Regions from separate parts of the Cerasibacillus sp. genome, predicted to be linked through region 2. Evidence: riboswitches for the same ligand, from Rfam matches in the RefSeq annotation. Region 2 holds a riboswitch; each other region holds the start of a gene.

Region 1 (3,281 bases), on a different contig from region 2:
CAAATATGAGTATATACATATTGTAGAAAATCCACCGACAAAAGAAGAAATATTAGATTATATGGATAAAAGCGGTCTGCCGCCACGTCGATTCTTTAATACGAGTGGGAAAAAATATCGCGAACTTAATATGAAGGATAAAATTAAGGATATGACGAAAGAAGAGATGGCCGAACAATTAGCACAAGAAGGTATGCTCATTAAAAGACCTATCGCGACAGATGGTGAACGTGTCACTGTCGGCTTTAAAGAAGAGGCATTTGAAGAAACTTGGAGTTAATGTTCTAGGCATCTTATGATAAAATAAAAATAAGCAATGATTTACTAGCATATTTTTCTGTAAACTTGTATATTTAAGTTGGAAGTTGCAATGATTGAATGGAGGGAATTGGAATGAATTTACCAAAGGAATTATTATACTCTGAAGAACATGAATGGGTTAAAAAGGAAGACGGCAAAGTACGTATAGGAATTACTGATTTCGCACAAGATGAATTAGGCGACATCGTATTCGTTGAGTTACCTGAAGTTGGAGAAGAAGTTGAAGCAGACGAGCCTTTCGGAAGTGTTGAATCTGTTAAAACGGTATCCGAACTTTATGCTCCAGTAAGTGGTAAAGTTGTTGCAGTAAACGAAGAGCTAGAAGATAGCCCTGAGTTTGTTAACGAATCACCATATGAAAAAGCATGGATGATTGTTGTTGAGCCATCTAATGAAGCTGAATTGGATGAGCTTATGTCTGCTGATGCATACCAAGCAATGGTAGAAGAAGACTAATTTAACATGACGTTTTTCAAGGAGGTTGGTCGTTTTTGTGAACGATACAACCTTCTTTTCGTCTTCACGGTGATACTAGGACTCGCGCCTCTATAGGCGGGAGTTGCGACTAAGGTTCAAGTAGAGGGTGGAGTAAATACTCCGTCTGAACCAAATCTTTTTTATATTTTTGAATGATGATACATGGTGAGGTGCTTAGCATGCTTCCTAAAGTGATTATTGTTGAAGGATTAACCGATAAACAGCAAATTAAAAAAGTCATTACGGAAGATGTAACAATCATTTGTACAAACGGCACACTTGGAATTGAACGTTTTGATGAATTATTAGAAACATACCAACTGGACGATCGTGATGTCTATATTATGGCTGATGAAGATAAAGCAGGATGGAAATTACGTAAACAACTGAAACGCGAACTACCGCATGCTGAACATATCTATATCCATCCAGACTATAAAGAAGTAGCAACAACACCGTTACATGAAATAGCTCATGCCTTAGTGAGTAAAAACATTGAAGTAAACCCTATTTTTCTGTAAGCTTGGAAATTAGGGTGATCGAATGATAAAAATAACAGACAATGAATTGAAAGAAGAGAATATTTTACTTTATATATACAGTCCTTTTTGCGGGACATGTCACGTCGCACGCCAAATGCTCGAACAAATTGAATCCATTCACAAACAAGATATTTTCTATGAGATGAATGCGTCCCTTCATCCGGAATTTATGCAGGACAATAAAATCGAAAGTGTCCCATGTTTATTCATCAAAAAAGATAATGAAATAAAAGAAAAGATTTATGCATTCCGTTCAGTAGGAAACATTTATCAATATTTATATAAATATAAACCAGAACTGTTTCAACAAGATTAAATTTATAAATGCTTTTATAATGATAATAGTTGACATTTTGCATTAGAATGCGTATGATAACATTTATTAGGAAAAAGAATAAAAGCGAAATCTCTTATCAAGAGCGGTAGAGGGACAGGCCCATTGAAACCGCGGCAACCTTTAGGACTTTCCTAAAACGGTGCTAATTCCTGCAAAGCCATGCTTTGGAAGATGAGAGAACGAAGATGAATGATAATCGTCTTTCTGTTCTCTAGAGCAGGAAGGCGTTTTTGTTTATATGACAACATGTGATTGGAGGATGGATTTTAGTGATTTCAATAAAAGAGCTCCGTAAAGAGTTTACCGTTGATGATAAGAAAATTGTTGCGGTTGATGATTTGACATTAGATATAGAAAAAGGCGAAATCTTCGGTGTGATTGGATATAGTGGCGCTGGAAAGAGTACGTTTATTCGCCTGTTAAATGGATTAGAACAACCGACAAGTGGTGAAGTTTTCATCAATGGTAAACGATTTTCCCATATGAAAGGTGAAAGTTTACGCCTGGCACGACAAAAGGTCAGTATGATTTTCCAACATTTTAATTTACTATGGTCGCGAACAGTTGAAGAGAATATTGAATTTCCGTTAGAAATTGCTGGTGTGTCAAAAGAGGAAAGAAAACAAAGAGTTCAGCATCTTATTGAACTTGTCGGTTTACAAGGAAGAGAAAAAGCATACCCGAGCCAGCTCTCAGGTGGACAGAAGCAACGGGTTGGCATTGCTAGAGCTTTAGCAAATAAACCTGATGTCTTACTTGGTGACGAGGCAACAAGTGCACTCGACCCGGAAACGACTGATTCTATTTTAGATCTTCTTGTTGATATTAATGAAAGGTTAGGAATTACAATCGTTCTTATCACGCACGAAATGCATGTCATTCAAAAGATTTGTCACCGTGTCGCTGTGATGGAAGATGGAAAGATTGTTGAATCTGGGAAAGTACTTGATGTGTTTCAAAATCCACAACAACCTATTACAAAACGTTTTGTCTCTCAATTAACAGGCGTTAAAGATACATTACCGACACTTGAAATGCTATTCAAAAATTACCCAAGTGGTTCGCTCATTCAGCTCACTTTTGTTGGTCAAAAAACAGAAGAACCGATATTAACTGAACTGATTCGAAACTTTCAAGTATCAGCAAGTGTCGTTCACGGGAATATTACAGAAACGAAAGATGGACCATATGGCACATTAATCGTGCATATTGACGGTGAAGAAAATCAAATTCATCAAGCATTACAGTATTTACAATCAATTGATGTGAAAGCAGAGGTTTTAAGCAATGGGTCAACAAACATCGAATGATACAACGTCATTTATCGAACAGATTTTCCCAAATGTAGATTGGTTGCAAATGTGGGAAGCGACTTATGAAACGCTTTATATGACCGTTTTATCAACGGTATTTACGTTCATATTCGGCTTGGCAATTGGACTTCTTCTATTTTTAACAGCGCCACATAATATATGGGCGAATCGCATTGTTCATTTTCTAACAGGAGCTTTCGTGAACATATTTCGCTCGATTCCATTTATTATTTTGATCATTTTACTGATTCCATTTACGAAGCTCATTTTTGGATCGATCCGGGGAGCGAA
Region 2 (3,281 bases):
GAGCGCAAATGTCGGTTAACATATAACACCACCAATCACCTCATTTTCATTCATTTGCTTGAACTGCTATTTTAAGTGCTTGGTCAATATCTTGTAATAAATCGTCTGCGTCCTCAAGACCGATGGACAGGCGAATCATATCAGGTGTCACACCGGCTTGTCGCTGTTGCTCTTCACTTAATTGGGCATGTGTCGTGCTTGCTGGATGAATGACAAGTGATTTCGCATCCGCAACATTTGCTAGATGAGAAAATAATTGTAAGACTTCGATAAAGCGGCTGCCTTCTTTAACGCCACCTTTAATTCCGAATGTAAAGATTGATCCAGCTCCGTTTGGAAAATAGGTTTGGGCTAAATCATAATATTTGTTTCCTTTTAGATTTGGATAGTTCACCCATGAAACGAGTGGATGTTCATTTAAAAATTGGACAATTTTCTTCGTATTAGCGACATGTTTTTCCACGCGTAAGGAAAGAGTTTCTAACCCTTGTAAAAATAAAAATGAATGAAATGGGCTTAAAGTAGCACCCGTATCCCTTAATAGTTGTACACGTGCTTTCGTAATAAAGGCGGCTGTACCAACATCTTTGGCATATGTCATGCCATGGTAGCTCGAGTCTGGTTCATTAAATTCAGGAAATTTCTCGTTATCAAGCCAGTTAAAATTCCCACCATCGACAATCACACCACCAATCGATGTTCCGTGACCACCGATAAACTTCGTCGCTGAGTGAATGACTATATCAGCTCCGTACTCGATTGGACGGATGAGATATGGCGTGCCAAAGGTGTTATCGATGATTAATGGTATATCGTGTGCATGGGCGATGTCAGCTACTTTTTCAATATCAACAAGATTAATGCCTGGATTCCCAATTGTTTCCAAAAATAAGGCCTTTGTCTTATCGGTAATTGCACACTTAAAATTTTCTGGGTCATCTGGATTGACAAAGGTTGTCGTAATACCGAGCTTAGGTAGGGTGGTCGAAAAAAGATTGTACGTTCCACCATATAATGTGCCTGCTGAAACAATGTTGTCACCTGTACCTGCGATATTAATAATCGCATTTGTTATTGCGGCTGCCCCAGATGCAAGGGCAAGTGCACCGATTCCACCTTCCAAGGCGGCAATTCGTTTTTCAAATACATCGGTTGTCGGGTTCATGATGCGCGTATAAATATTACCTTCTTCTTTTAGTGAAAATAAATTTGCTCCATGCTCGACGCTGTTAAAAACATAAGATGTTGTTTGATAGATGGGTACAGCCCGTGACCCTGTTGTCGGGTCAACCTCCTGACCAGCATGAACTTGTAATGTGTCGAACTTTAATGTTTTGTTACTCATTTGTTTCTCCCCTTATTTTTGATATATAAAAACCCCTTTCATCGTATAGACGAAAGGGGAGTTTATAATAAATTACTCTTCCCTCTCATCTTTCTCATTGGGAGCTCCCCAAGAGTAGGATTTAGCACCGTTTCAGAAGATTACTCTGAAGGTTGCCGAGGTTTCACAGGGCCTAATCCCTCCACCTCTCTCGATAAGAGTTTGTTATTTAATTTTTATTTAAATCCTATGGCTTAAAGATTTTTCTATGACTAAAACAAAAAACCTCTTTCGCTAATAACTGAAAGAGGAGTATCATCTCTTATCTTTCAGCTCTTGCTGCAGGAATTAGCACCTTCATATGAGGTTGCTGGGTTTCATCGGGCCTGTCCCTCCACCACTCTTGATAAGTTTATTTATAAGGTTATATGACATTGTAGTCATAATTCAGATAAATGTCAAGGGTATTTTTTTATTGTTCGTCGTTTCGTTTTGCTTTGTCTTTATCGAACCAACGCTTTTTGGCTTCTTGTTGCAGTTCACGTTCTGTTTGTCTTGCACGTTCAATTTCTTCTTTAACAAGTTCTAAGTCAAGTTGTAATAGTCTGCCACCTTCTAATTCATCATAGGCTAAGTCTTGTAATGTATCACGACTTTCAGCAGTTGCAATGACCATTAGTCCAGTTTTCCCCGGAGAGATCATTGATAGCGTTTGATCAAAGACTGACATCGCATCTCGTACTTCACGGGCATCACCTGAAGCACCAATCATTGTACCAGATACCCATCCTAATAACATGCCAATTGGTCCTCCTAAAATACCAATCAATAAACCGATTAGACTACCACGAGATGTTTTATCTGGTCCGGTCATATCCATGAAATCTTTTATTTGCAGTTTTTCTTCAACACTATTCGTTATGACTGCCATCTGTTCGATTTGAACTTTTTTTGCAACATGTAATTGTTTAAGCTCTGAAAATGCTTGATATGATTTACTGTCTTCTTCAAATGTCATGATGAAAACACGCTTACCCACACGATCACCTCAATTCTTTTATTCACTCTCATCTTATCATAGAAGAATGGAAAAAGAGAATATTTGCTAAATCAGTTTATACATAAAAAACCCTAATCTGTATGTCTCAGATTAGGGTTGTGTGACGAATTTTATTTAACACCAATCATATATTTTTGAATTTTCGGAGCTACTATAAATAATAGGAAACTGAGTGCTACAGCCGTTCCACCAATTAATCCGAAGTAAAAGACTTCAGTTTCAGGCGTATATAGTTTTACGAGCTGAGCGTTAAGCGCTTGTGCTGCAGCGTTTGATAAAAACCAGAGACTCATTGTTTGGGCAGAGAAAGCTGCTGGTGCTAGTTTTGTTGTTGCTGATAATCCAACTGGTGATAAACAGAGTTCCCCAATAACAGCTAATAGAAAACTTAATGTTAACCAGATAGGATGGACAAGTGCCTCTGTTCCATACATGAAAGCTGGCACAATCATGATTATAAATGATAGCCCAGCAAAGAATAGACCAAATGAAAATTTGCGTGTTGTTGATGGTTGACGTTCACCTAATTTAATCCATAAAGTGGCGAATATCGGTGCCAACGTAATAACAAATAGTGGGCTGAGAGATTGGAACCATGACGAATGTAATTGGATACCAAAAATCTCTAACTGTGTTCGTTTATCAGCATATTCTGCTAAAATAATCGCTCCTTGTTCATAGATTGCCCAGAACAAGACAGATGTAATAAATAGTGGAATATAAGCAAGTAGTCGTGATTTTTCCACACTCGTTGTTTTTTCACTGCGATACATGAGGATGAAGTATGCAGTTGGAATAATAATCCCTAAAAGACTAATTAAAATAGTGAAACGATTAATGGTTAATATGTTCGTAGGGATTGTTGCAAAACCTAATCCGACAATAATTAAGAGTCCG
Region 3 (3,281 bases), on a different contig from region 2:
AACCACCATTTATTATTGCGATTCAAAAGAAAGGAGATAGAAACAGATGATACATTCATATAAAAATCATAAGCCAAAAATTCATGACAGTTCTTTTGTTGCTAAAGACGCAGTGATTATCGGTGATGTTGAAATAGGTGAAGAATCTACCATTTGGTTTAAAACAGTCATTCGCGGTGATGTCGCATCGACGAAAATCGGTAAACGAGTCAGCGTCCAAGATTTAACGATGATTCATCAGAGTCCCAATCTTCCAGTTATTGTAGAAGATGATGTCACTATCGGGCATCAAGTTACCTTACATTCCGGTATTGTTCGAAAAAATGCACTTATCGGAATGGGATCTATTATTTTGGATGGAGCTGAAATCGGGGAGAATGCTTTTATAGGTGCAGGTAGTCTCGTTCCTCCTGGTAAAAAGATTCCTCCATATACGTTGGCATTTGGAAGTCCTGCTAAAGTGATTCGGAAATTAACTGACAAAGATTTGGAGGAGATGAAACGTATTCGAGAATCTTATGTAGAGAAAGGAAAGTACTATCGCGAGTCCACTAATTTAGCAAAAGAAAATAATATATGATTCTTACAAAAAAGGCGGATCACTTTTACACGACCCGCCCTTTTATATGTTTCATTATCATTCAGTGATATTTATACTACATAACAAAAGATTTCAGTTCTTCTATCCTATCTATCTTCTCCCAAGGGAATTGGACATCTGTTCTGCCAAAATGACCATATGCAGCTGTATCTTTAAAAATCGGGCGTTGTAAGTCAAGCATTTGGATGATGCCAGCGGGACGTAAATCAAATATTTCACGAACAGCTTCAACGAGTTTCTCTTCACTGACCTCTCCCGTACCAAATGTATTAACAGAAATAGATACAGGTTCTGCCACACCAATTGCATAAGCAATTTGAACCTCACATGATTTAGCAAGCCCAGCCGCAACAATATTTTTAGCAACATATCTCGCTGCATAAGAAGCTGAACGGTCTACTTTAGTTGCATCTTTTCCACTAAATGCTCCTCCACCGTGTCGCGCATAGCCACCGTAAGTGTCAACAATGATTTTTCTTCCGGTTAAGCCAGCATCTCCTTGTGGACCACCAATAACAAATCGACCAGTCGGGTTGATAAAATATTTCGTTTGTTCATCTAGTAAATGTTCAGGAACAATCGGTCGAATAACATGCTCATGTAAATCACGTTCTATTTGTTCTCTTGTGACTGCTTCATGATGTTGAGTAGATATAACGATTGTATCTACTCGAATAGGTTGGTCATTTTCATCATACTCAATCGTAACTTGGGTTTTTCCATCTGGACGTAAATAATCAACAATTTTTTCTTTACGTACATCAGATAAACGCTTTGCCAATTGATGAGCTAACGAAATAGGTAAAGGCATAAGTTCTTCCGTTTCATCACATGCATACCCAAACATTAAACCTTGGTCTCCCGCTCCGATTAAATCTAAATTTCGGTCTGAATCTTGTCCTTCACGAACTTCTAAAGATTCATCAACTCCACTTGCAATGTCAGGAGATTGTTCATCAATCGCTGTTAAAACAGCACATGTGTCAGCGTCAAATCCATATTTAGCACGTGTATAACCAATTTCACGAATGGTACGTCTGACAACTTGTGGAATATCGACATATGTCTCTGTCGTAATTTCCCCTGCAACGAGAACCATGCCAGTCGTAACAATCGTTTCACAGGCTACTCTTGCGTTGGGATCTTTTTTCAGAATTTCATCTAAAATTGCATCTGATATTTGATCACTAATTTTATCAGGATGGCCTTCTGTTACGGATTCTGACGTAAATAATCGACGGTTTTTCTTCATTGAGATTTATTCTCCCTTTATATAAATGGTACGGAACTCCAATTCTCGCAAAATATCACTATAAATAAGAAAATCCTTTCCTTATAGTGAGGAAAGGATAACGTGGCCTTTCGCTCTTATTGTTCAAGGTCAATGCCCTTGCATCAGGTTAGCACCTTTTCACTATGTGATGGTTGCTGGGTTTCATAGGGCCTGTCCCTCCACCGACTCTGAATAAGAGTATCCGTTCAAAAATATAGTAGCGAAACACCTTGTTTATGTCAACTTTTTTAACATTTAATATAAAGTTTAAATAATCCTTTTAATTAGTATGGACTATTGATTCAAATGTGCTATACTATTATTCAGGTTGAATAATAATTTAAATAAAAATGAACTTAAATTAATAAAAAGGCAGGTAATTAAACGTGAGCATTGTGCAAGAATCAATTCGAAGTCTTTCAGATCTCCCTAATTTACAGGATAATCTTTCTACTCCAAAATTAGTTGAAAAGATCGTATCGCGCAAAGAAGGTATTCTCACTTCAACTGGAGCAGTTCAAGCAACAACTGGTAAATATACAGGGCGTTCACCAAAAGATAAATTCATCGTGAAAGATGACGTTTCAGACAACCTTGTTGAATGGGGCAAAGTTAACAAACCAATTGAAGAAACAACATTTCTAAATCTATTGGAAAAAGTCGTTAACTATTTAGAAAAACAAGATGAAGTATTTGCACTCAATGGATTTGCAGGTGCTGATAAATCATATCAATTACCTATTAAAGTATATAATGAGTACGCATGGCAAAATCTTTTTGCTAAACAACTATTTATTCGTCCAACAACAGAGGAATTAAAAACACATGAACCTGAGTTCACCGTTATTTCTGCACCATCATTTAAAGCAGACCCTGAAGTAGACGGCACTCACTCAGAAGCATTTGTATTGGTTTCATTTAAACATCGTATTGTGTTAATCGGTGGAACTGAATATGCTGGTGAAATTAAAAAGTCCATTTTTTCAGTGATGAACTTCTTACTCCCACAGAAAGACGTTCTATCAATGCACTGTTCAGCAAATGTCGGTAAAGATGGTGATGTTGCTCTATTTTTCGGTTTATCTGGGACTGGAAAAACAACCCTTTCTGCTGACAAAGACCGTCAATTAATCGGTGATGATGAACACGGTTGGAGTCCAGACGGTGTTTTCAATATCGAAGGTGGTTGCTACGCAAAATGTATCAACCTATCCGAAGAAAAAGAGCCAGAGATCTATAATGCCATTCGTTATGGATCTGTGTTAGAAAACGTCGTAGTTGATAAAGAAACACGTGAACCTGATTATGATGATACTACATTTACCGAAAATACGCGAGTCGCATACCCGATTGAACATATAGAAAACATTGCTAAACCAAGTATGGCAGGTCACCCAAAAACAATTA

What was found. Region 2 has a riboswitch for S-adenosylmethionine ahead of VIG73_RS03150 (O-acetylhomoserine aminocarboxypropyltransferase/cysteine synthase family protein). Riboswitches for the same ligand answer to the same signal wherever they lie in the genome.
Region 1: it holds a riboswitch for S-adenosylmethionine, as region 2 does, so the genes downstream of both, VIG73_RS12895 (methionine ABC transporter ATP-binding protein) here and VIG73_RS03150 (O-acetylhomoserine aminocarboxypropyltransferase/cysteine synthase family protein) in region 2, are expected to answer to the same signal.
Region 3: it holds a riboswitch for S-adenosylmethionine, as region 2 does, so the genes downstream of both, metK (methionine adenosyltransferase) here and VIG73_RS03150 (O-acetylhomoserine aminocarboxypropyltransferase/cysteine synthase family protein) in region 2, are expected to answer to the same signal.

What each region holds. Positions count from the first base shown of each region.
Region 1 covers NZ_DATBTY010000073.1:188,729-192,009, forward strand. The annotation lists gene VIG73_RS12875 (arsenate reductase family protein) at 1-280, shown strand, start outside; gene gcvH (glycine cleavage system protein GcvH) at 394-777, shown strand; gene VIG73_RS12885 (toprim domain-containing protein) at 978-1,319, shown strand; gene VIG73_RS12890 (thioredoxin family protein) at 1,342-1,656, shown strand; SAM riboswitch class I at 1,748-1,855, shown strand; gene VIG73_RS12895 (methionine ABC transporter ATP-binding protein) at 1,947-2,987, shown strand; gene VIG73_RS12900 (methionine ABC transporter permease) at 2,965-3,281, shown strand, end outside.
Region 2 covers NZ_DATBTY010000018.1:66,319-69,599, reverse strand. The annotation lists gene VIG73_RS03155 (homoserine O-acetyltransferase/O-succinyltransferase family protein) at 1-32, opposite strand, end outside; gene VIG73_RS03150 (O-acetylhomoserine aminocarboxypropyltransferase/cysteine synthase family protein) at 47-1,345, opposite strand; SAM riboswitch class I at 1,428-1,545, opposite strand; SAM riboswitch class I at 1,644-1,737, opposite strand; gene VIG73_RS03145 (DUF1269 domain-containing protein) at 1,797-2,363, opposite strand; gene VIG73_RS03140 (peptide MFS transporter) at 2,495-3,281, opposite strand, start outside.
Region 3 covers NZ_DATBTY010000073.1:268,671-271,951, reverse strand. The annotation lists gene VIG73_RS13320 (class I SAM-dependent methyltransferase) at 1-50, shown strand, start outside; gene VIG73_RS13315 (gamma carbonic anhydrase family protein) at 47-580, shown strand; gene metK (methionine adenosyltransferase) at 657-1,853, opposite strand; SAM riboswitch class I at 1,967-2,073, opposite strand; gene pckA (phosphoenolpyruvate carboxykinase (ATP)) at 2,261-3,281, shown strand, end outside.